One region of the Chitinophaga pendula genome, then DNA from elsewhere that is predicted to be linked to it. Evidence: riboswitches for the same ligand, from Rfam matches in the RefSeq annotation. Region 1 holds a riboswitch; each other region holds the start of a gene.
What was found. A riboswitch is a leader RNA that binds a small molecule or an ion and turns the genes downstream of it on or off. The one in region 1 is predicted to bind cobalamin.

Region 1 (7,572 bases):
ACTGGTATTGTCGGTATATTCGACGGCGAACACGGGTTTGTTCAATCTTGCATATGGTGTCATACGTTCTTGCCAACCTTGTTGAAATGCATCTTCTGTTAATGCCCAATCGAATTTGGACGAATAGTCTGCACTCAGGTCTGCTACGTTCTTTTGTCCGATGGATAGGCCGTTTGCATGGGCTGTAGTGATCAGGTAGTCCATATATTTCCGTGCATCCGACTCTGTAAGTGAAAATCCTGTCACTGTTGCAAAGCCGTCCAGGTTGTCTGGCTCAATGCCATCAAACCCTTTCTGAATGATCATATTAAATCTTGAATTTAACCATGGTTTTAACTTATCGATCTGCCGGATGTCAAGCCATCTTTCTTTTGGCCACTGATCGTATCGTTTACCGATAACTTCCGCAGGAAGTAAGGACGCATCATTCCTGTCGTTTTCCAAGGTACCTACAGATAGATAAGCAATTACCTTATGTCCTTTGGCATGCAGGGAGGCTACCGTGGCAGGACTGGTTGTGAATGCATCAACATCCACCACAGTACCGGAAAAAGTATTATTAGAATTAACGTCATCTAATACCCAATCGAAACTTATGCCGGCAGTTGGCTTCCACCAGGTGGTTTTCCCTCCCGGAAGTGTTGTGCTATCAGTTGGATTAATAATTTCTTCGTTGTCTTGTCCTTTGCTACATGAGGCCGCAAGTACAGCTAGGCTGCATACTAATATCATCTTTTTCCTAACAATCATTATCTGAAATTTAATTACTGCTGATAAACGGAGGTGGCATTGGCATATTGTAAGTCAGTATTCATATGAGACTTATTTAACAACTTTATAACAAAGTCAATACTGGCTTGTAGGTATATCCCCCTAAATAGCACTATGAAAAAAGTGCTAAAATTTGAAAAGATCTTCCGCTCCGATTTAAAAATAGTAAACGGCGAAGGAAAGTCTGTTGTTCGAAGATGTGGAGGGAAATGCCGGGGAAGCTGCGTTGGTGGTTTCCTTATCCAGGGCACCTTATGTTTTTACGCATCTAGGATGATAACGGCTTTGGCTGATGTATGTAATAAAGTATTGAGTACATTCAAAATACAAGCAGCAGTCGTGCTAAAATCGACTGCTACTTGTATACCCTCTACGTTATTTGGGTCTGGAGTAACGTATCAAAGATTTATATTGTGCGTGTTTTTGTTTTCGCACATTACAAAAGTACTATGCGTGCTCCCGATGCTCTTTACTGACCCCAATTTATTGAATACAAAATCCTGGTAATGTTTCATGTCCCTGGCATAAACCTTCAATAAAAAGTCATAGTCGCCGGATATATTGTAACACTCAGTAACCTCCTGTAACCGCATAATGTCGGCAACAAACTGGCTTCCGATGCTTTTGTCATGATGTTTGAGGCGGATATTACAAAAAACGATTAATCCATAGCCGAGTTTTTCGGCATCAACCAAGGCTATATATTTTTTTATATACCCACCAGCTTCCAGCTTTTTTACCCGTTCGAATACTGGTGAAGCAGAAAGATTGACTTTTGCTGCCAACTCTTTGACGGTGATAGTAGAATTTTCACTGAGTAATTTAAGTAGATGTTTATCTGTATCATCTAATTGCTCCATAAAATAATTTTCTTTTTTGGCATAAAATACTCCACTTGGAAAGGTTTATTTCCTTTATTTTTTATAAAAGTAGTTTTTTATTCTGAATTTATGTCACTTTTTAGGATGAGAGGTGTTTATTTGTAGATTTGCTCCGATTTTAGTTCTTTTCATACTTTATCGACCAGAATAGGTTGCTGATGAGAATCAGTATTAAAAGGGAACCGTGTGAAAATCACGGACTGTCGCGCAACTGTAAGTAACGAAAAAGGTTTTTTCCATGTATGTCCACTGTTTGTCATTACAGATGGGAAGGACGGAGAAGATGTTACAAGTCAGGAGACCTGCCCATACTGGAAGGACGATGCTTTCGCGTAATGAAGCAAAGGTCTCATTTTGATGGTGTCTGTCGGCCACATATCTGTGCTCTGACAGGCTATCATATGCCTTTCCCCTGCAAAGCATTGTGAGGTTTGTAAAGACAACTGTAATTGTTTTAACTAAATTTTCAAGGAAAATGCTTACGCAAAACCTGGGCTATCCGCGGATTGGTAGCCAAAGACAACTTAAAAAAGCAAACGAACAGTATTGGGCAGGCAAGATTGACCTGAACGAATTAAAAGACTCTGCACGCAAGATTAGAGAGGAAAACTGGCAAACCCAACTCGATGCGGGTATCGACCTGATCCCCTGCAATGATTTCAGCTTTTATGACCAGGTACTGGACACCAGCCTGATGTTAGGTGTTATCCCTGAGCGCTACGCTCCCGTACTTTCCCAGGTAAAAGCCAACAGCCAAATCGATCTTTACTTTGCAATGGCACGTGGCTACCAGAAAGATGGTCTGGACATCACTGCAATGGAAATGACTAAATGGCTGGACACCAACTATCATTATATCGTACCAGAATTCAAGGCTAACCAGGAATTCCGAATTTTCAATGACAATATTTTTACCACATACCAAGACGCTAAAAAACAAGTGGGACAGAAGGCTAAACCTGTATTGGTAGGTCCGGTAAGTTATTTGCTGTTTGGAAAAGAAAAAGAACAAGGTTTTGAACGTATTGATCTGATCAAAAAAATCGTTCCGGTTTATGTCGCTATCATTAACCGCCTGAAAGAACAGGGCGCAGAATGGATACAGTTGGACGAGCCTAGCCTGGTGCTTGACCTTTCCAAAAAAGATAAAGAAGCATTTGAGTACGCATATCGTGAAATTGCTGCCCAGGTAAGTGGGGTTAAATTATTGGTAGCCACTTATTTCGATGCACTATTAGATAATACCCAACTGGCCGTTAGCCTTCCGGTTAATGCGCTGCATATAGATCTCGTACGTGCTCCTGAGCAACTGGAGGAATTACTGGTATTGATCCCGGGGGGCCTTCAGTTATCGCTCGGCGTTATTGACGGCCGTAATGTCTGGAAGAACGACTACGAAAAATCTTTAGGGTTTATCAATAAGGCAATTGAGCAACTTGGTGAGGATAGGGTGATCATTGCCCCTTCCTGTTCGTTGCTCCATAGCCCGATCGATCTCGACTTGGAGAATACTCTTGATGCTGAGATCAAGAACTGGATGGCTTTTGCAAAACAGAAGCTGACAGAGGTGAGCGAATTAAAACAAATTGTTACCGGAAATGCGGCTTTGCTTGATGCAAATAAAAAAGCTATCGGTAGCAGACGTTCATCTGGCAAGGTACACAAACAAGCAGTGAAAGATCGCGTAGCTGCTATTACTGCTGCCGATGCTTCCCGTAAAAGTGCATTCCCGGTTCGTCAGCAGCTGCACCGTGAGCGCTTCAACCTGCCGGCATTCCCCACTACAACCATCGGTTCATTCCCGCAAACAGACGATATCCGTCAACTTCGTGCTAAATTCAAAAAGGGAGATCTTACTACCGAACAATATGAAAAGGCTATCGAACAGGCGACTATCGACACCATTCGCTGGCAGGAAGAAATAGGTCTGGATGTACTGGTACACGGAGAATTCGAGCGCAATGACATGGTGGAGTACTTTGGAGAACAGTTGGATGGATTCCTGTTTACCAAAAATGGTTGGGTTCAAAGTTATGGTAGCCGCTGCGTAAAGCCTCCTGTTATATTTGGCGACGTTAGCCGTCCAAATGATATGACCGTACGTTGGAGCACTTTTGCCGCAGCGCAAACAGATAAGCCAATGAAAGGCATGCTGACTGGTCCCGTAACCATCCTACAGTGGTCTTTTGTACGTGATGACCAGCCACGTGAAGCAACTACCAAACAGATAGCGCTTGCTATCCGTGATGAAGTAGTTGCACTGGAAAAAGCAGGTATCGGTATTATTCAGATCGATGAAGCGGCGATTCGCGAAGGTTTACCTCTGCGCAAAGCAAAACGCCCGCATTACCTCGACTGGGCGGTAGGCTCATTCCGTATTACCGCCAGTGGAGTAGAAGACAAGACACAGATCCACACCCATATGTGCTACAGCGAGTTCAATGATATTATTGAACATATCGCAGCTATGGATGCCGATGTTATCACCATCGAAACATCCCGCTCGCAAATGGAACTTTTGCAGGCGTTTGCCCATTTCGAGTATCCGAACGAAATCGGACCAGGTGTTTACGATATCCACTCACCTCGTGTGCCTAGTACTGAAGAAATGGCTTCCCTGCTTGCAAAAGCAGCAGACCTGCTGCCCGCTCGTAACCTCTGGGTGAACCCTGACTGTGGGCTGAAGACACGTAAATGGCCAGAAACCAAAGCTGCTCTGGAAAATATGGTGGCTGCGGCTCAACAGGCACGTGAAGAGATCAGCACTGAAAGCCTCGTATAGAATAGCCTGTTTATAAACACAAACACCAGGCATCGGCAAATACCGTTGCCTGGTGTTTTTCAATCGACAAACGAAGAATTTAGCCTGGAATAAATGATAGTACATCTTACCCGCAGGGAAACATTCAACGCCGCACACAAGATGTACCGGGAGGAGTGGAGCCCGGAAAAAAATATGGAAGTGTTTGGAAAATGTGCCAATCCAAACTGGCATGGTCATAATTACAGCCTTTTTATAACCGTTAAGGGCAAAATAAATTACGAAACAGGATATCTGATTGATCTGAAACAACTTAAGGCGATCATAAACGACCACGTGATTGAAAAACTTGATCATAAGAACCTGAACCTGGACGTACCTTTTCTTAAAGGAAAGATGGCAACTACAGAATTGCTTTGCGTAGAAATATTCAATGAGCTGAAAGAGCCGATAGAAAGCAATGGTGGTGTTTTACTTCACTCGGTCAGGCTGCATGAAACAGAAAATAATTATGCGGAATATTTCGGAGAGTAGATATTCCGATAACATATATAAATAGTGAAGAAAGAAAACCCTTTGTATAAACAATAGTCACATCTGGTTATGTTCTTACATAAAATTAAAACCGGCCAATCTGGTATTTTAACTTACGGCATCACTCCACCTAAATCAGACACCAATGCTGAGCGGATTGCGCAGATCGCTGAGAAGACAGTGGCCAGGATCCTGCAACTAGAAATTGATGCACTCGTCGTGTACGATGTACAAGATGAATCTGCCCGTACTGTTGAAGAAAGACCATTTCCCTATCTGAACGCCCTTGATCCCTTTACCTTTGCCAGCGCGTATTTACAGGAATTGGACATCCCCAAGATTATATATCGGCCAGCAGGAAAATTTTCAGCAGAGGAATTGTCCACCTGGCTGGATGAACTCCAGCAACATCGGTTTTATCCGGTTTTTGTGGGCATTCCGTCACCGGATTTTCCCGTTAAAACCAGTTTACCGGAAGCTTATAGGATTTGGGGTAAACATAGTGAGTCCTCTGTTATAGGGGCAGTAACCATTCCCGAACGACATGAAATGCTAAAGGACGAAGATAGAAGGATCCTGGATAAGGCCAACAGTGGCGTATCTTATTTCATCTCCCAGTGCATTTTTAACTTTGCTTATGCAAAACAGGTAATAGAAGATCTAAGTACCACCTGCAAAATGGAGAACAGGCGTATACCTACGATTATATTTACACTCACCGCTTGTGGGTCTGCCAAAACACTGCAATTCCTGGAATGGCTGGGTATACACATCCCTAACGATCTTAAAGACGAACTGAATCAGACAGATAATATGTTGGACAGATCGGTAAATATTTGTCTGGACATCGCGGAAAAACTTGCTGTTTTCTGCGCAGAACGGGCAGTGCCCTTTGGTTTCAATATTGAAAGTGTGGCGATAAAAAAGGATGAAATAGAAGCATCGATCTATATGGTGACTAAAATCGCTGCTATGTTATCGGAAATGGGTATTCGGAAGGAGGTTTTACTAACAGCGCAATAGCGCTCAAATGGATTGGAATATGAGCTTTATCAGGGAGAAACTGGAAACTACCTAATGCTGGTCAGAAGCTGTTGCTACATTCTTGCTGCGCGCCGTGATCAGGGCAGGTAAGGGAGGCGATCATTGCTTCAGGCATAGATTTCACCCTCTTCTTTTATAATCCGAATATTCATCCTAAGAAGGAATATGAAATTCGAAAGGATGAAAATACCCGTTCTTCAGAAAAACATAATATTCCCTTTGTCGATAAATATTGTGGTTGTACCTATTCTCTACGAGATACTAATAAATGGCGTATAGAAAACGGCCGAGAGAAAATAAAGTTGGGTGAGAAATACTACGGCAGGGACTCCGAAGACTGATATCGGATAATTTTTTCAGCTTTCTTTTTGGTAATTGTATTTAATCATCGTAATATTGCGATATAATTATTCAGATGGGCACCACTAAAACAGATTTATTTACTAAAGAACAGAATGACATAGCCGCAATGGCTAAAGCAATAGCCCATCCCGCACGTATAGCAATCTTACAATATCTGGTAAAGGAAAACACTTGCATTACCAGTAATTTTGTAGAGGAATTAGGACTGGCACAAGCCACCGTATCTCAACATCTGAAAGAGCTGAAACTAGCGGGTATTATTCAGGGTACGATAGAGGGTGCCAGTGTGTGTTACTGTATTAATCCTAAAATATGGAAACAATATCAAATACTCTTTAATAGCTTCTTTAAAGATGTAAACTTAACTAATCAGGATTGCTGTTGATTTTTTTTGAGCATAATTATCGCAATATTACGATGATTGTACGATCGTAAACTATAACACAAATAAATAATTATATGAAAAAGATTTTGGTACTCTGTACTGGCAATAGTTGTCGCAGTCAGATGGCTGAAGGTTACCTGAGACATTTTGCAGGTGGCAATGCGGAAGTGTATAGTGCGGGGGTAGAAATACATGGCGTGAATTCCCGGGCTGTCAAAGTAATGGCAGAAGATGGTATTGATATATCTAGTCATACTTCCAACAACATAGATGAATATAAAGAGATTGATTTTGACTTTGTCATCACAGTATGCGATAATGCAAAAGAACGCTGCCCTTTCTTTCCCTCAGGAGCAAAGACGTTTCATGAAAACTTCTCCGATCCTGCAAAGGCGAAGGGAAGCGAAGACGAGATTATGGATCAGTTCAGAATAGTACGTGAGCAGATTAAGCGGTATAGCGGGAGATTTATTGAACAAAATATAGCCTAATATGAGTGTTAATAATAGCAATCCTGTGACAGAACGCAAACGGCTTGGTTTTATGGACAAGTATTTAACAGGATGGATTTTTATAGCGATGGCAGCTGGGATTGCATTGGGTTATTTTATACCGGCATCTGCTAACTGGATAAATAGCTATAGTAATGGAACGACTAATATAATATTGGCTGTTGGATTAGTGTTGATGATGTATCCACCACTTGCAAAAGTACGTTACCAGCATATTGGTAAGGTATTCCGTAATATAAAGATATTGGGTGTTTCTTTGTTGCTGAATTGGGTAATTGGACCGATATTCATGTTTGCGTTGGCGCTTTTATTCTTACATGG
Region 2 (7,572 bases), 2.7 Mb from region 1:
AATGCCCTTCCGCTACGGTATGGGCCATTGATGTAAGCGTTGGCGCACTGGAGATAGCGGCGCTGAATGCTTCTAAACTCCAACAGGCCGTTCATTTTGAAAAGGTCAATATACTGGAGGAAACGGCCGTGGAAAACCTACCCTTGTTTGATGTGATCGTCAGCAATCCACCTTATATACGGCAGGAAGAACAGGCGGATATGCAACAGCAGGTATGGGGATTTGAGCCTGCGCTGGCACTGTTTGTACCCGATCAGGACCCCTTGTTATTTTACCGGCATATCGGAGCACTGGCGCAGCACAAACTACAGGCCGGGGGCACGCTTTATTTTGAGATCAACGAAGCATATGGTCAGGAAGTGATTACACTGCTAACTGCCCAAGGCTTCCGGGAGCCAACGCTGCGGAAGGATATCTTCGGAAAGGACCGGATGGTGAAGGCCTTCAGATAGTGCTATGCTAGCCTGCTACGACAGTTTATATAAGCGGGCTAGTTTACCATCAACAAACATATCCTGATCGTAAGCAAAGCCGCATTTCAACAATACCTGTTGAGAGGCCTTGTTGCCCGGATCGGTGAGCGCGATGATACCCGGGTGTTTTAACTGATGAACAGCGTATTCCAATGCTCCTTTCACTAACTCGGTCGCATATCCTTTACCCCAGCTTCCCTTTTCGAGCGCATATCCCAATTCGAGTTCCGGTCGGCCTTGCAGGGGCCGTATCATCAGCATACCGATAAAGGCTGCATTGAGCCTGTCTTCTACTATCCAGCGGCCATAGGCAGGAAAGATCTCATAGTTCAATATATTTTCCAGCAGGAAGAGATCAGAATCTTCGCGTTTTTGCACCGGGCGGATGAACTGCATGACTTCGGGGTCTCCGTTGATCCGGAACCAATAATCCCCATCGGTGGGGGTCAGCTGTCTGATCCTGAGTCGGGGGGTGGTGAAGATGTCCATTTGTATTGAATAAATGCTAAAATAAAAAAAAGGAACCAGTTGGTTCCTTTTATATATCAGCTATTACCAGTGATTAGTCTTTGCGGAGGGGATTGGCGGTGGCGAGTACTACTTTAGCCCCTATCTCCCTGGCTACTTCCATGACCTTGACGATATCTTCGACAGGCACGGATTTTTCGGCATTGATAACGATAGTAGGGTCTACCTGTTCTCTTACGAGAGCGGGTACCAGCATTTGTTTAAGGCTCTCGAAGGGTACCCTGTTGGTCCCTACGAAGAACTCGCGTTTATCATTGATGCTGACTACTACGGTCTGTTTTGCCTTGGTATTGCTTTTCGCCTTGGGCAGTGTGAGTTTGATCACGTTAGGATTAGCCAGCGTAGATACGATGAGGAAGAACAGCAGTAATATGAACAAGATATCGTTCAATGCTGAGTTGTGCATTTCCACATGCCGTTTGCCTCTCCTGCTGCGTAAGTTCATACGTTCTGTCGTTAAGCGTTAAAATTAGAAAGCGGTGAAGGATCGTTAGCGGGTTGGCTCCTGCAGCACATCGATAAACTCTGCAGAGGAGGACTCCATTTTATTGATCACTTTATCTATCTGTGCATTCAGGAAGCTATAACCGATGAAGGCAATGATACCGATGATAAGACCGGTAGCGGAGGTGATCATCTTCACATAGATACCACCGGCGATCGTACCCAGAGTAATATCGGAGGTGATGGAGATATTGAAGAACGTCTGGATCATACCGGCGATAGTACCTAGGAACCCGAACATGGGAGCGATACCTGCGATGATAGAGAGAATGACCAGGTTCTTTTCCATCTTGTATATTTCCAGTTTACCCACATTTTCCATAGACTTTTCAATGTTGTCAATGGGCTTGCCGATACGTTGTATACCTTTATCGATCATGCGGGCGATGGCACCGGAGGTATTTTTAGCGAGGGAGCGGGCACCTTGTATATTGCCGGTGGTGATATGATCCCGGATCATCGGCATGAAGTTGTCTTCCAGTTTACCTGCTTTGGCGATAGCGAGGTAACGCTCTACAAAAACGTATACTGCTGCCAGGGAGAGTACAGCTAATGGTATCATCAGCACACCACCTTTCGAAAGCATATCCAGCAGTTTCATTTCCTGGGCAGCGCCGGTAGCAGCAGTGGCTGCATGTGCTACAGTGTCTGCTTTTGGCGCCAGCAGAGTATCCTGCAGTAAAGTAACAAGTCCTAAGAGCATGAATAAAATTTTAACCCTGCAAAAGTATTAATTTCAGAAGCAATAATAGGGTAAGGTACTAATAAAATAGTTAAAGTTTAAACGCAATAACCAGCAATTCTAGTACTTAGCTATGCTCTTCCCATATTTGTGCCAGATAGACGATGGTCTGCACGGCTTTTTGCATGTCCTGTATGCTTACATACTCATGCTTGCTGTGCAAGGCCATTTCCCCTGTGAATATATTCGGACAGGGCAAGCCCAGGAAAGAAAGCCGGGCGCCATCTGTACCACCGCGGATGATCATCTTGAGCGGTGCCACACCAGCTCTTTTCATAGCCTCAGCAGCATAGACGGTCACTTGCGGATGCTTATCCAGTACCTCTTTCATATTACGGTATTGTTCTGTTACCTGGAAAGTAGCGATAGCGGTAGGATACTTGCTCATAACATGTTCCATAAGGCGACGAAGGTAAAACTCATGTCCCTCCAGTTCCGGTGTGGTGAAATCACGGATGATAAAGTCGATCTCGGCTTTTTCAACTATTCCCTGTATACGTACGGGATGAATGAATCCCTGGCGGTTTTCTGTCGTCTCGGGAGACAGTATCTCTTTCGGCAACGCATCTACGATCTCCGACGCTATTTTGATGGCACTTACCAGCTTACCTTTGGCGGATCCCGGATGTGCACTTACCCCTTTTATAGTGATCTTTACGGCATCAGCGGAAAAGTTCTCATCTTCCACTGATCCCCGCTCACCTCCATCCATCGTATAGCCGAAAGAAGCACCCAATCGCTGCATATCCACTTTGTCCACGCCTCTTCCGATCTCTTCATCGGGGGTAAAGAGGATGCGGATCGCGCCATGTTTGATCTCGGGGTGCTGCAGCAGGAAGTGGGCAGCATCCATGATCTCTGCCACGCCTGCCTTGTCATCGGCACCCAGCAGCGTAGTACCACTCGCAGTGATGATATCATCTCCTTTGCGGGAAGCCAGGTAAGGATGTTCGGCTGCACGGATCACCTGTGTGTCGTCATCCGGCAGGATAATATCCGTACCATCGTACTGATGATGGATGATCGGTTTTACATCCTTTCCGCTGCAATCGCTGGAGGTATCGACATGCGAACAGAAACAGATCACAGGTACGGTTTTGTCGGTATTCGCGGGGATGGTAGCATAGACATATCCGTATTCATCCAATACCGCATCTTCGATCCCCATTTCCCGTAGTTCCTGTACTAGCAGGCGGGACAGCTCCTTTTGTTTTTCTGTGCTGGGATAGGTATGGCTCAGCGGATCCGATTCGGTATCTATCTGTACATAGCGGATAAACCGGTCCACTACGGTATATTGGTAATCTGTAAACATTTTACAAACCTAAGGATTTTTTTTGCTGTGCTATCTATCTGCCAGGCGCTAAAGAAAGAGATAACAAAAACAGACAGATAGGACGTGGTACCGGATATTACGCGCTTAAATCCTATATTTGTAATGGTTCTTTACACACTCAATGCTGTTTGCGGTTTCCGGTCTGTGACCGGGATTAAAAAGGAACCGTGTGAAAATCACGGGCTGACGCGCAACTGTAAGTAACCTTTGAAAAAGGTTATGACCAACGATACCCATTATCCCTGTTAGGGATGAGAAGGGTGGTCATAGCCGTTACAAGCCAGGAGACTTGCCGTAAACAAATTGATGTATGCTTCGCGGAAAAAAAGCATTATTCAGGCAATTGGCAGTACTTCCCCCCACAGGCATCGTGTGCCTGTTACTGTTCCATTCCTTTATCCTGCCAGCTCCCTTCGGCAAGTGTACGCGTAGTAATACCGGTATTTTTCACTTAAAACAACCGTACCCGTATGTTAACAAACGTACCAGGCTACCCGCGTATCGGTAGCGGCAGGGAACTAAAAAAAGCCAACGAGGCTTATTGGGCGGGCACAGCTTCCCTCGAAAAACTACAACTTACTGCCCGTCAGCTCCGCCGCCAGAATTGGGAGGCGATGCAGCAGGCCGGTATTGACCTCATCCCTTCCAACGATTTTTCTTACTACGATCAGGTGCTCGATATGTGTCTGATGACGGGTACAATCCCTGCCAGGTTCAAGCCATTACTGGAGCGGCTGGCCAGTCCCCAAAGCCTGGAGCTGTATTTCGCGATGGCCAGGGGCTATCAGAAAAACGGGCTCGACATTACCGCCATGGAGATGACAAAATGGTTTGATACCAACTATCACTATCTGGTCCCCGAATTCGATACTACCCAGCAATACCGGCTGTTAAGCCATAAATGTGTAGAGGAGTTCCGCGAAGCGAAAAGCCTCGGTATCCACACTAAACCGGTAATCATTGGCCCCCTGACATTCCTGTTGCTTGGTAAGATCAAGGATCACTCCCTGCACCTACATAGTTTGCTGGAGCAGTTACTACCAGTATACCTGCAGCTGCTGACCGCACTACAGGAAGCTGGCGCTACCTGGATACAGATCGATGAGCCTTACCTCGCGATGGATCTCAACCCGGCTATACATCAGCTGTATATCAATACTTACAACCGTATCCACCAGGCTATACCTGGTCTGCAACTGTTGATCGCCACCTATTTTGATGCCTTGGGCGACAACCTGGCAACGGCGCTGCAACTACCGGTACAGGCCCTGCATATTGACCTGGTACGCGCACCTCAACAGCTGACCACAGTATTACAACAGCTGCCGGCTGGTATGCAACTGTCGCTGGGTGTGGTAGATGGCCGTAACATATGGAAAAATGATTATCAGCTATCACTCGCATTGATCAACGAAGCTGTGCAAGCAATCGGCCAGGATCGTGTATGGATCAGCAGCGCTTGCTCCTTACTCCATACTCCCTACGATCTGGATTTGGAACAAGACGAACAGGTATTGACAAGGGAGATCAAACACTGGATGGCATTTGCAAAACAGAAGCTGCATGAGATCGCTGACCTGGCACAGATTGCTACCGGCAACAACACCTCGCTGGCGGCTAATATGGCAGCGATGCAAGCAAAGCAGCATTCTCCGCTGATCCACAAACCTGCAGTAAAAGCGCGGGTAGCAGCACTGGACGAATCGCATGCTACCCGTAAGAGCCCATTCCATGTAAGGCAGGAATCGCAGGAAGTAGCCTTTCAATTGCCGCTGTTCCCCACCACAACCATCGGTTCTTTCCCGCAGACGGCAGAGATCCGTCAGCTACGTGCACAGCTGAAAAAAGGCACTATCTCTTCCGAAGAATATCATCAGCGGATCAAAGCAGCGATCGCCGAGACCGTGAAATGGCAGGAAAGCCTGCACCTGGATGTACTGGTGCATGGCGAATTTGAGCGTAATGATATGGTGGAATATTTCGGCGAGCAGCTGGAAGGTTTTGTATTCACCCAAAACGGATGGGTACAGAGCTACGGCAGCCGTTGTGTAAAACCACCCATTATTTACGGCGATGTGCAACGTACACATCCGATGACAGTAGCCTGGAGCAGCTATGCCCAATCGCTCACCAAAAAGCCCATGAAGGGAATGCTGACAGGGCCTGTCACCATCCTGCAATGGTCTTTCGTACGCAATGACCAACCCCGTGCAGATACAACTTTCCAGATAGCACTGGCTATCCGCGATGAAGTTTCTGATCTCGAAAAAGCCGGTATTAGAGTGATACAGGTAGATGAACCTGCTGTAAGAGAAGGCTTACCATTAAGAAGAGCCAATTGGGATGCCTATCTGCAATGGGCAGTACAGGCATTCCGTATTGCTGTTTGTAGCGTACTGGATGATACACAGATCCATACTCACATGTGTTATGCTGAGTTCAATGACATCATTGACAGCATCGCTGCAATGGATGCGGATGTTATCACGATCGAGACCTCCCGCTCTCAGATGGAACTGCTGGAAGCATTCGCCCGCTTCAAGTATCCTAACGAGATCGGCCCTGGCGTATATGATATCCACTCTCCCCGTGTACCAACAGTAGAAGAAATGTCCAGCTTACTACAGAAAGCCAGCACACTGCTGCCGGCCCGTAACATCTGGGTAAATCCCGACTGTGGATTGAAGACCCGTAACTGGCCGGAAACAGAGCAATCCCTCCGTAACATGGTGGCTGCCGCTGTTCAAAGCAGAAGCGCGGTATTAGTGAACTAGGCCCCATAACAGCTTCCTCTTTTTTGCGGCTATATATCGTCGTAATAAGAGGAAGCTTTTGCTGACCGTTTGACCTGCTGAAAAACATACTGCCGATTAATACTTAAATTTGCACATTATGGCTGATCATGAAACCGTAAGTTGTCCTCGCTGTGCGGCTACTTTTGAATGCCGCGTAGGCTCTATCCTGCGTTGCCAATGCCAGGAAGTCACCCTGACAATAGCAGAACGGCAGCATATCAGTGAACAATTCAACGGCTGTCTCTGTGCAAATTGTCTGCAAGAGATCAAAAACAATTATCGTCAGCAAGGATTTCGTTACAAAGTATCCAGGGTCATGAAATTGTTCGGGAAAAGATAAAAGATCACTCCTCTCTCCATTGTACTGCGGCCAGATAGCCACCCTGCTTTCAACACACCAGACTGCCCCGGGCAGTCTTTAACAGATGAATATGTACGAGAAACAAATTGAGCATTCCGTAACACGGATCTTTAAAGCTGTATTTCCAAATACGGTGAACCATTATGACACTTTATTCGGCGGTACAGCCATGCATATGATGGATGAAGTAGCCTTTATTACAGCTACAAGGTTCAGTCGCATGCGGATGGTAACAGTATCTACCGATCGTATTGATTTTAAAAAGCCTATCCCACACGGAACTATCGTGGAGCTGGTAGGCACCGTCTCGCATGTAGGTAAGACCAGCCTGAAAGTGGAGGTGGAAGTTTTCGTGGAACAAATGTATTCCAGTAAGCGGGAAAAGGCCATTACCGGCTCTTTCATATTCGTGGCGATCGATGAACAGAAAAGACCGATGGAGATCGTCCTACCCAACGAGCAGGATTAAATATCCTTAAATAACACCGGGCTCCTGCAGCTATATGGACGATAATCATCCATCTCATGCAGGAGCCCGGTCTATTATGGTCTGACAAACTATACGATCTCTACCAGTTCGATATCAAATACCAGGTCTTCACCAGCCAGTGCGTGATTGGCATCCAGGGTGATGAATTCATCTTTCACAGCTACCACTTTCACAGGAAATACATTGCCCTGAGGGTTGCTCATCTGCAGCTCCATACCTATCTCAGGCTTCAGATCCTCCGGGATATTAGCCTTCGGGAAATCCATGATCAACTCTTCGTTTTTGGGGCCGTAAGCCTCAACAACAGGGATATGTACGGTTTTTTTATCACCCGGTTTCATAT
Region 3 (7,572 bases), 1.4 Mb from region 1:
TTGTCGATGATTTTGTTGAGGTTACGGGTAGCCTGGTAGGTTACATCGTATAATGCTTGATGATCGAAGTGACCATCTACCACAAAGCGAGGTAGTGCGAGGGATGCCAGGTTACATACTGCTACTTCGTTTGCATCGGTATATTCTATGATCTCTGTACAGAGATTAGAACTTTTGATGGTGCCGAGGTTCTGCTGGTTGGATTTACGGTTGGCAGAGTCTTTATACAGCAGGTATGGTGTTCCTGTTTCGATTTGTGCATCGAGGATGGCGAACCAAAGGTCTTGTGCTTTTACAGTTTTGCGTGCGCGGCCTTCCTGTTCGTATTGTGCATAGAGTTTCTCAAATTCTGCACCCCATGTTTCGTGCAGTCCTGGTGCTTCGTGTGGACAGAACAGGGACCATTCGCCATTGGATTCTACTCTCTGCATAAACAGATCGGGTACCCATAAGGCGAAGAAGAGATCGCGTGCACGCATTTCTTCTTTACCGTGGTTTTTACGGAGGTCGAGGAATTCGAACACGTCTGCATGCCAGGGTTCGAGGTAGATGGCAAAAGCACCTTTACGTTTACCACCACCCTGGTCTACATAGCGGGCGGTGTCATTAAATACACGCAGCATGGGAATGATACCATTGGAGGTACCGTTGGTGCCGCTGATATAGGAACCGGTGGCCCGGATGTTGTGAATGCTTAAGCCGATACCGCCAGCGCTTTGAGATATCTTGGCTGTTTGTTTGAGGGTATCGTAGATACCTTCGATGCTATCATCCTTCATGGTGAGGAGGAAGCAGGACGACATCTGTGGTTTAGGTGTGCCGGCGTTAAAGAGGGTGGGGGTCGCATGCGTGAACCAGCGTTCGCTCATGAGATTGTAAGTTTTGATAGCAGCATCAATATCATCTTTATGGATACCTACGGCTACGCGCATGAACATGTGCTGAGGGCGTTCTGCTACTTTACCATCTAATTTGAGGAGGTAGGAACGTTCCAGGGTTTTGAAGCCAAAGTAGTCGAAAGCGAAATCACGATCGTAGATGATGTTAGAGTCCAGTATTTCCGCATTTTTACGGATCACTTCGTATACATCGTCTGATAACAGCGCTGCTGGTTTATTTATCTTCGGATCGATGTAGTCATACAGTTTTTTCATGGTCTTAGAGAAAGACTTCACTGTATTTTTATGCAAGTTACTTACTGCAATGCGGGAGGCCAGCAATGCATAGTCCGGATGTTTGGTTGTGAGGGAGGCGGCTGTTTCTGCAGCCAGGTTGTCCAGTTCTGTGGTCGTTACGCCATCATATAAACCCTGAATCACTTTCTTGGCCACGTCTATTGCGTCTACATATTCCGCATTAAAGCCATAGCACAGCTTTTCTATGCGGGCGGTGATCTTATCAAATTTCACCGCTTCTTTTCTTCCGTCTCTTTTGATTACGAACATGGGAAGTGAATTTATTAGGTTAGTAATTAAGTATATGGAATCCGGAAGGTATTTATTCCGGGCAGGATATATATTAGAAGTCTTCTTCCAGGCTGAAGGTCTGGGTTTCTTTATTCCCCATTACACCCGCTTTCTGGTAGTCGCCCACACGTTTTTCGAAGAAGTTGGTTTTACCCTGGAGTGAGATCATCTCCATGAAATCGAATGGATTGGAAGCGTTAAATATTTTATCGTATCCCAGTTCTTTGAGCCATCTGTCAGCAACGAATTCGATGTACTGTTGCATGAGCCGGCTATTCATACCGATAAGGTCTACGGGTAGTGCATCTGTAATAAATTCTTTTTCGATGTTCACGGCATCCATGATGATGGCATGTACGGCTTCCTGGGTCAATTTATTTTCGAGCATGCTGTACAGGAGGCACGCAAATTCGCAATGGAGACCTTCATCACGGCTGATGAGTTCGTTGGAGAATGTCAGCCCTGGCATTAATCCTCTCTTTTTAAGCCAGAAGATGGAGCAGAAGCTACCGCTAAAGAAGATACCCTCTACGGCGGCGAAGGCGACGAGGCGTTCGGCAAAATTGCCATTTTCGATCCAGCGCAGTGCCCACTCAGCTTTTTTCTTTACAGCAGGTACGGTATCGATGGCATGGAACAGTCTATCTTTTTCTGCAGGATCTTTCACATAGGTATCGATCAGCAGGGCGTAAGTTTCGGAGTGTATGTTCTCCATCATGATCTGGAAACCGTAGAAGCAGCGCGCTTCCGGTATTTGTACTTCGCTCATGAAGTTGACGGCGAGGTTTTCATTTACGATACCGTCGCTAGCTGCAAAAAAAGCAAGTACATGTGATATGAAGTGGCGTTCGCCATCGTTGAGGTTCGCCCAATCTTTCAGATCTCCGCTCAGGTCAATCTCTTCCGCTGTCCAGAAACTGGCCTCGTGACGTTTATATGTTTCCCAAATTTTAGGGTAATTAATTGGCAACAACACAAAACGGTCTTTATTCTCTTTCAACAAGATTTCATTCTCGTAATTCATATGCAGCGATTTTAAATATTTGAATTCTTTTTCCTGTCCCTATTGTTGGCGGATCCTGGAGACACGAAGGCTGACAACTATCTTGTGGGAGAGAGCAGTGTCACTTTCGCCAATACCCTGATACGCGAAGGTTTTGACAAATATGTTGCGTTGGCAGGTATGCTGGCTTTCCGTTATTACAACTTTCCCCTTTTCAAGATAGAAAACGGTGATTTTCAGGTAATATCAGGTTGAATTTGCGGCTTCAACCTCTTCCTGGTATATGGAAGTGGATCACAGTAGCGCGTCTGCCCGTGATTTTCACACGGTTCCCCCCATTAATCCCGGGTTTGCGCGCCCGGGAACCAATGCAACAAAGTCAAGAACTGCTACAAATGTACAGACCTGCGATTGCGTGAGCAGATTTAATTGCTCACAGCCTGTGGAAAAATGATGTAGGTAAAAATAGAACAATCCGGAAGATGTGCAGGGGTGGGCATTTCGTGTCAAGATACCCTACAGCGGTTGAAGATTATTAGAAATATTACTATTTTATTACTTGTTTTCGGAATGGTATATTAATTGTAAATGTTGTTAATTAAATTAATACATTAATAGTTCAGACCTATATTTATGTCATATTTTTTAAATATACGTGTCGTTTTGACGAGTGGAAATATTTTTAATAAGGGTTGCTGAGACCGGCTTGTTTTTTTGGACTTCCGGCTTTTCAGGTTTTCGGAATCTTAGACAAATTTTATGTCAGCTATTTTATTAAAGGATATAAAAAAATATTACGGGGATACACTTGCCTTGGATATAGGGCATTTATCACTGGATGAGGGCATCTATTGGGTACAGGGGGGGAATGGCGCCGGTAAGACTACCTGGTTGAAGGTGATGGCAGGTTTGCTTTCCTTCCGGGGGGAGATCCTCTTACAAGGAGCCGTGAGTAGCCTTCATCATCCGGTTGCTTACCGGCGGAAGGTCAACTATGGAGAGGCGGAGCCGTTGTATCCAGGGTTTCTGACGGGCAGGGAGTTATTACGGTTGTACCTGAGTACCAAGGGTGGAGATGCTGACCGCATTCTGGAATTGGGGGCGGCGATGGGGGTAAATGATTTTTTGTTACGCCCGGTCAGTACGTATTCCAGTGGTATGTTAAAAAAGTTGTCCTTATTACTAAGTTTTACGGGAGTTCCTTCGTTGATATTATTGGATGAGCCGTTGATCACGCTAGACGTACAGACGATCCCATTATTATATGATATGATCAGGGAGTGGCGTGAGGAGTATGGTGTCACTTTTTGTATTACTTCTCATCAGGTGATTGCGGAAACGGAGTTTGCTGTAAATGGAACGCTCCTGGTGGAGAACCGTCAGGTGCGGATAATCGGATGAGAAAAAAATGAAAGGTATGTTTGAGTCATTTCGTTTGTTGAGTAAGATATTTACAAGTCGTTTCTATATTACGAATACCGGCTTTTTTCTGCTGCTGTTCTACCTGTTATTTGGGGTGGTGGAAGGTGGACAACTATTGCAATATCACGTGGGGTTAATGAAAGGATTTCTGCAGCACCGGGGCTTTTTGTTGGTGGTATTGGGATTATGGTTGTTGTATAACGGAAAGTGTCTGTATTTTATATTAAAGACGATACAGACACCTGGGTATGGTTTTCTCTATCCTGTGATAGGGTCTTTGTCAAGATGGCGAAGATATATACTCTGGTGTTCAATACAGATCACTATTTACTTTCCGGTACTTGTTTATGCCGGAATTTCAGCAGGGGTGGCCGCAAAGATGGGATTGTCGGGTACTGCGTTCTTATTGTTGCTATTCAATATACTGATGTGTATACTACCGGTGGCGATATACGATAGAAAACTGTGGCGTCCCGAGTTGGCTGATTTTACCGGTCATTTTCAGCAATGGTTAAACCGGCGTTGGGTAAGGCCATTTTCGCTGTATTACATATTTGAGTTACTGACGAATCATACCCGGATGTTGCTGAGTACAAAAGTATTTTCAGGTGCTATATTATTGTTGACCTTTATGTTAATGCGCACAACGGTTTATGATGATCGGGTAGTGCTGTGTGGTGTATTGTTGAGTTGCATCATTCATACGGGCGTGATATTTTATCACCGTTTTTTTGAGGACCAGTATCTGCAGTTCACGCGTAACCTGCCGATGCAGTTGGCACAAAGATACCTGCAGCTTTCGTTCACTTATTTCTTTCTTTTTCTGCCTGAATACCTGTTGATCGTAGTGAATACCTGGCGATTCGCGGGGGTATTGCCATTGTTAGGAATATTGTTTTTTGCACATTCGTTGTTACTGCTATTCCGTTGTCTGATGTATTTTCCCCGTTTTAATCCTGATCTACATTTGCGGTGGGCACTGGCTGTTTCTTTTGTAGTGTTGTTCCTGGTGTTGGGATATTGGTACCTGCTTACCGCATTGGTGTTACAGTTGGTAGCATTGTGGATATTTATACGGCGTTACGACAAGTATGAGCCGTTGAATGCTGCTATTATCTGATCTCGTTTTTATATGGTGATCGATACCTGCTTAAATAACAGGCAGGTATCGATCAGGTTATTATTGTTTATCACTTAATGTGGCCAGGGCATGTAATAGTACCGGAATCTGTTTGCTGGTGGTTTCATCAGTCAGGGTACCTTCTTCATTGAATTTCTGCTGAGCGGCGCTGATCATGATCTCTGGTTTGTTAACCACATTGGCATTGAGGCAGACTAATACCTGTCTGAGGTGATATTGCATACGGGCTGTGCCCAAAGTGCCTATACTGGCGCCCATAATAGCTACTGCTTTTCTGTCCAGCGGTTTTGCCGCATGGCGGGATAATACATCGATAACATTTTTGAGACCGCCTGGTATGGAATAATTATACTCCGGAGATACGATCAATAAGCCGTTGGAGGCGATTATTTTCTGTGCTAATTCTTCCGCAGCTGCCGGATATGCTGCAGCGTGAATGTCCGTATTATATATCGGAATATCGCTGATATCCACCTGTTCTATCGTAATGTTTGCTGGTGCTAATTGTTGGGCAGCTTTGAGTGCGAAGGTATTGAATGAGCCTTTACGGAGGCTACCGGAGATAGCAATAAAATGGTAATTCTTTTCAGCAGTCATGAATGTAAACTATTTAGGATCGCTGCAAATATATAAAAAGTAGCAGGAGTGGATGCAGAGGAGAAGCAGCGTGTTAATGAAGCGTTAATGCCTCCCTGTAACACGGATTATTAATTATTTTAGCGTTCTAAGAATGCTTCTAATTGACATGGTATCCCGCACTGCAAAGTGTGGGATACCTATTTCAGAACAATGATATCAGGTTATTATCTGTTGATGGGCCCGTATATCCTTATACTATGATGCGAATAATACGAACTGTCCTTAATCATTAATGTTATGACCCGGTTAGCTCAGTGTTTTCTACATAGCGGGAATCGCTTGTAGTTGTTGCTTATTTGATTGTTTATGAAGATGATCGAATTTCCTGTTTAAATGTGATTGTCATTTTTAAGGCATCTTATGGAGATGTCATTGAATGAATTTTCCTATTCAAAATAATCATGCCAGATGATACCAGATATGTCATTGCTTTATTATCCTATGGAGGATACCAATAGTTTATTTGCTAATGAGATCGAGTTACAGATGACCCGTTGGATTGATGAGTACGAGCTTCCAGACTCTCTTTCGGAAAAGTACAAGCGTTCGCGTTTCGGAGATCTCACCACCCGTTTTTTTCCCCATGCCCGCAGGGAGGTATTGGAGGCAGGAGCACTACATATGCTGGTGTTTTTTGCTTTTGATGACTTATATGCCGGTAAACAATTAGATGAGTTGCGCGCCGCCTGTGAGGAGGCCATTGGCTACCTGGAAGGGTATATGTCGCCACGCAACCGGCATGTAGTCGTCGAACAGTTCGGTTTGCTGCGGGAGTATCTGTTGCCGATGTCTTCTGCGGAATGGATGTCGAGGTATATACAACATGTACGGCAGTACTTCGACGCGATGCTGACTGAAGCCTTTCTGGCAGGGGCTGCTATCTATCCCAGTGCGGATTATTATAAAATATTACGGGAAAACCTGGTCGGGCTATATCAGTTAGTTGATTTTGTAGAGTTGGAGATTGGGTTGATTCTGCCACCGACATTGGTTGCTCATCCCTTTACCAGGAAGTTGCGGCAATTGGCAGTATTGATCATGAGTTGGTGTAATGACTATTACTCGGCATTGAAGGAAATGAAGGATGGAGAGTTGATGAACCTGGTGTTGATTATATGCCAGGAGCAGGGTTGTACGCTGGAGGCTGCTTACGACCAGGTAATATCCTTACATAATCAGCAGATGGATGTTTTTATGCGCATGTGTAATAATCTGCCAGCCTTATTCAAGCAGGACGAAGGGTATCTGCGTTATGTTGCACATTTACAATTGATGGTGGGTGGACATAAGACATGGACGGAACATACCTTCCGGTATAGTAGTGCTTTTTGATGAGGCAGGTAGGTTGGGATAAGTATATGGAATTGGAAAATAATATTGATTAAATTCGTGTATCATTTTATTTGGCTTCGGGACAGAATGAAGCATGAAAACCTCCAAAATCTTTCTGTATGTACTGATTTATTAGTATTATTTTAAATTAATCCTATATGAAAAGCCCTCAACTAGCTACCCACATCCGACTACCCCTGAAAGTATTATATAAATCCTTTATGTACCTAAAGCGCCCCGTTTTTTTAAGATTTCTGTTGATGACCGGAGTTACTCCATCTTGTGATGTAGAGACCAGGAGTAATATTATCACTGTTAATACGCTTAGCTGGACTACAGCGATTGTTGCTGTTTGCGGGCCTGCATTTATTTATTTTTTTATGTCGCCTGAGCGGTGGGTATTGATACCCGGTGTTATTGAGGCATTAGCTTGCTTGTTAGTAGTATATCTTAATAAGCTCAAGCAGTACAGGGCAGCAACGGTGATATTTTATTTTTTACAGTGTGGGGCCATCTTGTATTTTGGGATGGCTTTTGACCGGAATGCTGGAGTACAACAGATGGCTTTT
Region 4 (7,572 bases), 2.6 Mb from region 1:
CCAAACAGGCATTGTACTGGGCCGGAAAAATCGCGGGAGGAAAATAATATCAACAGCTTAGCGCAGGCCACCTATCACAGCGCTATCTTTTTATCACCAAACGTCAGATGATCTGATTACAAACGCTCTGTAATGGAAACAACACTCCAGGAAACACAACCTACGGCTGCCGCCACCGCACAAAAACTGGCTCAAAACACCGTCTACTCCGTGCTGCTGGCCCTCAGTTTCTCCCACCTCCTCAATGACACCATCCAGTCATTGATACCTTCCATCTACCCGATCGTAAAGGACTCCCTCAATCTGTCCTTCTCCCAGATCGGCCTCATTACCCTCACCTACCAACTCACCGCTTCCCTGTTACAACCACTGGTAGGCCTCTACACCGACAAACATCCCTTGCCCCACTCCCTCGCCATCGGCATGGCCTTCACCCTCCTAGGCCTCATCAGCCTCTCCATGTCTCACCACTTCGTCATGCTACTCTTCTCCGTAGGCCTCGTAGGCGTCGGCTCCGCCATCTTCCACCCCGAAGCATCCCGGCTCGCTCACATGGCATCCGGTGGCAAACATGGCATGGCCCAATCCCTCTTCCAGGTGGGTGGCAACGCCGGTAGCTCCCTCGGACCCCTCCTCGCAGCACTCATCATCGTCCCCTTCGGACAGTTCCATATCATCTGGTTCTCCCTGGCCGCACTCCTCGCCATCATCGTCATGTTCAACATCAGCAAATGGTACAAGGGAAATACCCATCGCATTAAAAAGAAGACCCACACCCACCTGCAAAACCCGCAACTCCCTGGTGGGAAAGTAGTCTTCGCCCTTACTTTACTCATGATACTGGTATTCTCTAAGTACTTCTACATGGCCAGCATGACCAGCTATTACACCTTCTACCTCATCGATAAGTTTCATGTGCCCGTAAGAAGCTCACAGATGTACCTCTTTATCTTCCTCGCCTCCATCGCAGCCGGTACCTTCCTCGGTGGCCCCCTCGGCGACCGCATCGGCCGCAAATACGTCATCTGGATATCCATCCTCGGCGTAGCTCCATTCACCTTACTACTCCCCTATGCCAACCTGTTCTGGACCGCCGTACTGAGCGTATTCATCGGCGTCATCCTCTCGTCCGCATTCTCCGCTATCCTCGTATACGCGCAGGAACTCGTACCAGGCAAAGTAGGCATGATGGCAGGCCTGTTCTTCGGACTTGCCTTCGGAATGGGCGGCATCGCCTCCGCACTCCTGGGCGAACTCGCCGACAGAACCAGCATCAACTACGTATTCCATGTCTGCGCATACCTCCCCCTCATAGGACTGCTCACCGGACTATTGCCAAATGTCGAAAGGAAATAAAAAGCCTGACGTAACTTCGCCGGCCCAAAGCAATCAGCAGCATGTGGAAAGGAATCTTATTGGTATTACTGGGGGCATGTAGCTTCGGCGTACTGTCCACCATCGTTAAATCAGGCTATCACGAAGGGTTTACCCTCACAGAACTATGTGGCATCCAGGCAGGACTGGGTATGATCACCTTATGGACCATACACCTGCTCTCCCGGCGTCCCACCTTCTCCCTCAAAGATCGTAACGCCCGGCAGGCATTCCTGCTGGGCAGCTCGACCGGCCTCGTCAGCATCACCTACTATCAAAGCGTGCAATACATCCCCGCCAGCATCGCCATCATCCTCCTCATGCAGTTCACCTGGATGAGCATGGTCGCCGAACGGGTACGCTATAAAAAAAGACCCACCGCCATACAATGGACCTGCGTCGCATTCATCCTCGCAGGTACCCTCCTCGCCAGCGGTACACTCAACGGCGATATGCCACCCCTCCAATGGCAAGGCATCGCCTTCGGACTACTCGCCGCCATGTGCTACACCGTATTCATCGTAGTCAGCGGCCGTACCGGCACAGCCCTCTCCCCCGTACTCAAAAGCGCCTGGATGGTCACCGGCGCATTCATACTCATCTGCTGCATACTACCGCCAGCATATCTCATCAATGGACGCCTCCTCCACAGCCCCCTCCTCCTCTGGGGTATCCCCCTCGCCCTATTCGGCACCGTACTGCCCCCATTCCTGTTCGCCAAAGGAATGCCCCAGACCGGCGTAGCCCTCGGCGCCATCCTCAGCACCGTCGAACTTCCCGTAGCCGTCACCTCCGCCATGATCATACTCCACGAACCCGTCTCCTGGATACAAGCTACCGGCATCGCCGTCATCCTCGGCGCCATCATCACCGCCAACCTCGTCCGGCGCAATGGCAACACCGCCACGCAAACCTCATAGGGATAACAGCGCTTTTACAACAGCCTGCTACACCGCGAATTTTTTTGTTTATCTTTGCCCTCCCCTGGATTTTAGGACATTAAATAGAATTATTACCACCCATGAAGGCATTTAATTTTTTCGTGCTATATCGCTTCCCTATCGGTATCGTTTTGTTGTTAGGCGGCATCGCCCTGGGCTTCACAGTAGGCTGGTGGGAAGCAACCATCGTACTCTTACTGGCAGTGATCTGCCTCGTCACCCACTTCCTGTTCGGCCCCATGCGCCTCGTTCAAGAAGCCGTAGAAGCCGGCGACATCGACCGCGCTACCGCCCTCATGAACAAAGTAGCATTCCCCAAACTACTCTACAAACCCATCCGCTCCGTATACTACTTCATGCAGAGCAACATGGCCATGTATAATAAAGACCTCGACAAAGCCGAAGCCACTATCCGCCAAAGCATCAAGTCCGGTAGCCCCATGAAAGAATACGAAGGCATGCAATACTTCCAGCTAGGTACCATCGCCTATCAGAAAAATGACCTCAAAGGCGCCGACCAAAACCTGAAAAAAGCCGTGCGAATGGGCCTCCCCGATAAAGAAAATACCGCCGCAGCATTGCTCACACTGGCCTCCATCGCCATGAGCCGCCGCGACTTCAAAACAGCAAAAGACTTCTTCCGCCGCGCTAAAGCACAAAAACCAACCACAGAACAACTCGTAAGCCAAATAAAAGAAATGGATAAGTACATCTCCCGTATGCCGGGTTGATGACCTTCATATATCATTGATAATGAAAGGCTGAAGGACACATATCCTCCAGCCTTTCGCTTTATAAGAAAGAGTTTCGATAAAAAAATGTAGGTTTGCGCTCACATTAAGCCTGCTGACAATAGTATTGTTACACTAATAATCAGACTTAATCCAACCAAACTACCTAAATATCTGATATGTCTATCAAGAACCTAAATCCAAGATTTAGTATCCTGATGCTGTTCATCCTGGCAGCCGGCGTCCTCCGCGTACTAAATGGCGGACAACTCACTCCATTCTCTAATATCACCCCCATCGGTGCAATGGCCCTCTTCGGCGGCGCCTACTTCTCCGATAAATGGAAATCATACATCCTCCCCTTGCTCACCCTCTTCGTCAGCGACGTTCTCATGATGGAACTGTTCTACAAAGAACACATGCAAGGCCTCCTCTATAGCGGATGGATATGGACATACCTTAGCTTCGCCGCTATGGTCCTCGTAGGACAACTGATCATCCGCAAAGTGAACGCTACCAACGTACTCGTCGCAGCTGTCGCCGCCGTAGTAGCCCACTGGATCATCGCCGATATCGGCCCATTCCTCTATGGCATCGATATCACCACCGGCCAGCCTTTCCCAAAAAATGCTGCCGGACTGGCCAAGTGCCTCGCACTCGCCATCCCTTACATGAAAAATATGCTCATCGGTAACCTCGTGTACAGCATCCTCTTCTTCGGAGGTTTCGAACTCGTACAACGTAGCTACCCCGCTGCAGCAGCTCATTCATAAACAATAACAAACCGGCGGCTCGCTGCCGGTATCTTAACACATACCAATACCTGGTGATCCCGGCCCTCAACAAACCTGGATCTTAAAAGGGAATCCGGTGCAAATCCGGAGCTATCCCCGTAGCTGTAATACTGCTCCGCCCGTAAGCGGAAGTGAATGCCAATAAAGTCACTGCTCCTCAAAAAGTGGGAAGACGGCCTTCAAAACAGTAAGCCAGAAGACCTGCCAGATATCAATCACTTTCAGCGCTTTCGGGTGAAAAGCAACGATAGCCCCGGTTACGCCCCCCAGCGTACCCCGATTGGCACGTACTTTCCCCTCCCCGTAGCGCTGTCTGTCAATACCAAAAAATGCGCTACGTGAAACGTTTGCTTACAGCATGTTGCTACTACTCACTTCTCATCGCCTGCCTAATACCGCAGTCGCTGACTGCTCAAAATACCCCTAACGATACCTCCCGGCACCTCCGGGAAATCAATGTCAACGCCAAATACCTGCTGGACAACACCAGCTCCCCTACCCCCGCACAAACACTCGACATCGAACAACTCAAAAAACTAACCGCTACCTCCGTCGCTGATGCCATCAAGTCATTCTCCGGCGTTCAAATAAAAGATTATGGCGGCATAGGCGGCCTCAAAACCGTCAACGTCCGCAGCCTCGGCAGCAACCACGTCGGCGTATTCTACGATGGCATCCAAGTAGGCAACCCACAAAATGGAAGCATCGACCTGGGCAAATTCTCCCTCGACAACCTCGAAATGATCACCCTCTTCAATGGCCAAAGCAATGACATCTTCCTCCCCGCCCGCAACTTCTCCGCCGCCAGCACCCTCTACCTCAAACCCATCAAACCCTCCTTCGCAAAAGGCGAAAACATACATGGCAAAGCTACCTTCAAAACCGGCTCCTTCGGCCTCCTGAACCCCGGCCTCCTCTGGCAGCAAAAAATAAATGACCGCATCTCCGCCTCCATCAGCACCGAATGGATCAACGCCAACGGTCGCTATAAATTCAAAAGAGATGAAGCGGATAAAACACCCCTCACCCGCACCAACGCCGATATCAACGCCTTCCGCGTAGAAGCCGCCGTCAACGGCAATATGAAAGATAGCAGCGATTGGTCCCTCCGCTTGTATCACTACCAGTCCGAACGCGGACTACCGGGCTATATCCTCGTCGATAACTTCGACCACCGACAAAGACAGGAAGACCGCAACATCTTCATCCAGGCACACTACAAAAAAACATTCCACCCCAAATACAGCCTCCTGGTCAACGCCAAATTCGCTAACGACTATATGCGATACACCGACCCGGATGTACTCAACACCGCCAAATTCCAGGACAACAGGTATACCCAACAGGAACTATACCTCTCCCTGGCCAACAAATACAGCATCAAATCCTGGTGGGACCTATCCCTCAGCGGAGACTTCATCTACAACTATGTAAAAGGCTCCCAGGTAGGATTCGCATTCCCAACCCGCTACACCGGGTACGGCGCCCTCGCCACCGCCATCAAACTACCACAACTCGAACTGCAAGCCAATCTCCTCGGTACCGCCGTCAGCGAATCCGTGAAGTTCGGCACCGCAGCTCCCAACAAACAAATACTCACACCCGCAATATCGATCGCCTATCAACCTCTGAAACACGAAGAGTTCTACATAAGGGCCTTCTATAAAGACATCTTCCGGATGCCCACCCTCAACGATCTCTACTACCTCCTGATAGGAAACGCCAAGCTGAAACCAGAATATACCAAACAATACAACCTGGGCCTCACCTGGAGAAAAATGACCACCAGCGCCCTTAAAAACTTCTCCATCCAGGTAGATGCATACTACAACAACGTCACCGACAAAATAGTCGCCATCCCCACCGCCAACATGTTCCGCTGGACCATGATCAACCTGGGCAAAGTAGATATCAAAGGCGTCGACATTACACAAAAAAACGATTGGCAACTACCAGCTACCATCACCCTCCATACAGATATCAATTACACCTGGCAGCACGCCAGAGAACTCTCTTTCGGCATCAACAACCCAATCCCCGTCCCATACATGCCCACACATAGCGGCGCTGTAAACCTCGGACTGGAATGGCGCACCTGGGAACTGACCTACCGATTCAACTACGTCGGCGACCGGTTTGCCGACTTCGCAGACCCGCCGAAAAATTATATGCCCGCGTGGTATACTTCAGATATAGTAGCCGCTTACAATCTCCGTACCCGCAAATTCAAAGACATCCGGTTCACCGCAGAACTCAACAACATCCTGAACAAGTACTACGATGTCGCCTACAACTACCCGATGCCAGGTCGCAATTTCCGCTTCATGGCATCATTCTCATTTTAAAAATTGAACAGTATGAATAACAATTCTATTAAACAACACGCAAAACTGCTCAGCCTCTTCACCGCCGCAGCACTTTTCGTCACCGCTTGTAGTAAAAAAGATGCCCCCATCCCGGAACCTCCCGTAGTAGATGAAGGCATATACATCCTCAATGAAGGCAACATGGGTACCAACAGTGCTACCCTCGATTACTTCGACTTCAAACAACAAAGACTTAGCTTCAACATCTTCACCGCCGCAAACCCCAACAAAACAGACTCACTCAATAACAGACTGGGTAACAAACTGGGCGACGTAGGACAGGACGTAAAGGTTTACGGCAGCAAAATGTATATCGTCGTAAACAATAGTAACAAAGTAGAAGTAGTAGATGCCAAAACAGTAAAATCTATCAAAACCATCTATCTGCCCAAAAAACAACCACGCTACGTAGCTTTCTATAAAGACAAAGCCTTCGTAAACGCATACGATGGCACCGTAACCGTAATTGATACCGGCAACCTCTCCATCGTAAAAAGTATCAAAGTCGGTAAAACCCCCGAAGGCATGACCGTAGTAGGTGATAAACTCTACGTAGCCAACGCCGGCTGGCAGGATGTCGTATACGCTCCCCCCGGCACCGTTGGCCAGTACGACTCCACACTCTCTGTCATCGACCTCAACTCCCTGACAGAGATCAAAAAAGTAGTCGTAACCAAAAACATGGGCCGGCTCGTAGCAGATAAATATGGCGATATCTATTGCGTCGGCCAGGATCAATACGCAGGCGCCGTAGTCGTAGCACCGGGCGATGTATACGTATTCGATACCAAAACCGAAACAGTCAAGAAAAAACTGGGCTTCCTCGCTACAGCAATAGCCATCCAGGACGACAACGGCTTCTTCATCAACTACAACTGGGAAACCAGCAAACCGACTTATATCAAATTCAATGTCGCTACCGAAACAAAGATATCCGACAACTTTATCACCGATGGCACAGACAAATCCATCAAAGTACCCTACGGCATAGTAGTAGATCCTGTTACCTCCGATATATACCTCTCCGATGGCGGCGTATATCCCACACAGGTATATGTTCTCTCTGCCACCGGCACTAAGAAGAACTGGTTTAAAACATCCGGCGACTTCGCATCATCATTTGCTTTCTATAGAAAATAGCACCATACCACATCAGGGGCAGTACTCCGCAACTGCCCCTGATACCTTTGCCACCTAAAAGGAGCCGTGAACGCGAACCCGCACCCCCTGTGTAAACCTTAAACTCCAACTAAACCCGGTACGCCATTCTATTGCGGAGTGCAACACTAAATTGTACAGAATTACCCAAATCCATATTTCCTTCATTATTCTAAACTAAAAGTATGAACACAAAAAAAAGCGTACT

Region 2: linked by a shared signal. The riboswitch ahead of metE (5-methyltetrahydropteroyltriglutamate--homocysteine S-methyltransferase) and the one ahead of metE (5-methyltetrahydropteroyltriglutamate--homocysteine S-methyltransferase) in region 1 are both predicted to bind cobalamin.
Region 3: linked by a shared signal. The riboswitch ahead of KTO58_RS17025 (ribonucleoside-diphosphate reductase small subunit) and the one ahead of metE (5-methyltetrahydropteroyltriglutamate--homocysteine S-methyltransferase) in region 1 are both predicted to bind cobalamin.
Region 4: linked by a shared signal. The riboswitch ahead of KTO58_RS21955 (TonB-dependent receptor) and the one ahead of metE (5-methyltetrahydropteroyltriglutamate--homocysteine S-methyltransferase) in region 1 are both predicted to bind cobalamin.

Annotation. Positions count from the first base shown of each region.
Region 1 covers NZ_CP077769.1:3,362,592-3,370,163, reverse strand. Annotated here, with positions in the region: gene KTO58_RS11710 (endo alpha-1,4 polygalactosaminidase) at 1-750, opposite strand, end outside; gene KTO58_RS11705 (Lrp/AsnC family transcriptional regulator) at 1,170-1,631, opposite strand; cobalamin riboswitch at 1,785-1,976, shown strand; gene metE (5-methyltetrahydropteroyltriglutamate--homocysteine S-methyltransferase) at 2,128-4,434, shown strand; gene KTO58_RS11695 (6-pyruvoyl trahydropterin synthase family protein) at 4,528-4,947, shown strand; gene KTO58_RS11690 (methylenetetrahydrofolate reductase) at 5,017-5,970, shown strand; gene KTO58_RS11685 (epoxyqueuosine reductase QueH) at 6,090-6,332, shown strand; gene KTO58_RS11680 (ArsR/SmtB family transcription factor) at 6,407-6,739, shown strand; gene KTO58_RS11675 (arsenate reductase ArsC) at 6,814-7,230, shown strand; gene arsB (ACR3 family arsenite efflux transporter) at 7,232-7,572, shown strand, end outside.
Region 2 covers NZ_CP077769.1:628,561-636,132, reverse strand. Annotated here, with positions in the region: gene prmC (peptide chain release factor N(5)-glutamine methyltransferase) at 1-452, shown strand, start outside; gene KTO58_RS02555 (GNAT family N-acetyltransferase) at 468-962, opposite strand; gene KTO58_RS02550 (ExbD/TolR family protein) at 1,036-1,446, opposite strand; gene KTO58_RS02545 (MotA/TolQ/ExbB proton channel family protein) at 1,492-2,208, opposite strand; gene pepT (peptidase T) at 2,315-3,562, opposite strand; cobalamin riboswitch at 3,698-3,894, shown strand; gene metE (5-methyltetrahydropteroyltriglutamate--homocysteine S-methyltransferase) at 4,054-6,357, shown strand; gene KTO58_RS02530 (cysteine-rich CWC family protein) at 6,476-6,718, shown strand; gene KTO58_RS02525 (acyl-CoA thioesterase) at 6,810-7,208, shown strand; gene KTO58_RS02520 (FKBP-type peptidyl-prolyl cis-trans isomerase) at 7,298-7,572, opposite strand, start outside.
Region 3 covers NZ_CP077769.1:4,737,719-4,745,290, reverse strand. Annotated here, with positions in the region: gene KTO58_RS17030 (ribonucleoside-diphosphate reductase subunit alpha) at 1-1,445, opposite strand, end outside; gene KTO58_RS17025 (ribonucleoside-diphosphate reductase small subunit) at 1,519-2,490, opposite strand; cobalamin riboswitch at 2,626-2,854, opposite strand; gene KTO58_RS17020 (ABC transporter ATP-binding protein) at 3,229-3,870, shown strand; gene KTO58_RS17015 (hypothetical protein) at 3,887-5,011, shown strand; gene KTO58_RS17010 (NADPH-dependent FMN reductase) at 5,072-5,629, opposite strand; gene KTO58_RS17005 (terpene synthase family protein) at 6,080-7,003, shown strand; gene KTO58_RS17000 (ATP-binding response regulator) at 7,264-7,572, shown strand, end outside.
Region 4 covers NZ_CP077769.1:5,924,130-5,931,701, forward strand. Annotated here, with positions in the region: gene KTO58_RS21930 (FadR/GntR family transcriptional regulator) at 1-47, shown strand, start outside; gene KTO58_RS21935 (MFS transporter) at 133-1,356, shown strand; gene KTO58_RS21940 (EamA family transporter) at 1,398-2,294, shown strand; gene KTO58_RS21945 (tetratricopeptide repeat protein) at 2,396-3,046, shown strand; gene KTO58_RS21950 (DUF6580 family putative transport protein) at 3,226-3,819, shown strand; cobalamin riboswitch at 3,854-4,063, shown strand; gene KTO58_RS21955 (TonB-dependent receptor) at 4,179-6,185, shown strand; gene KTO58_RS21960 (YncE family protein) at 6,198-7,346, shown strand; gene KTO58_RS21965 (cell surface protein) at 7,550-7,572, shown strand, end outside.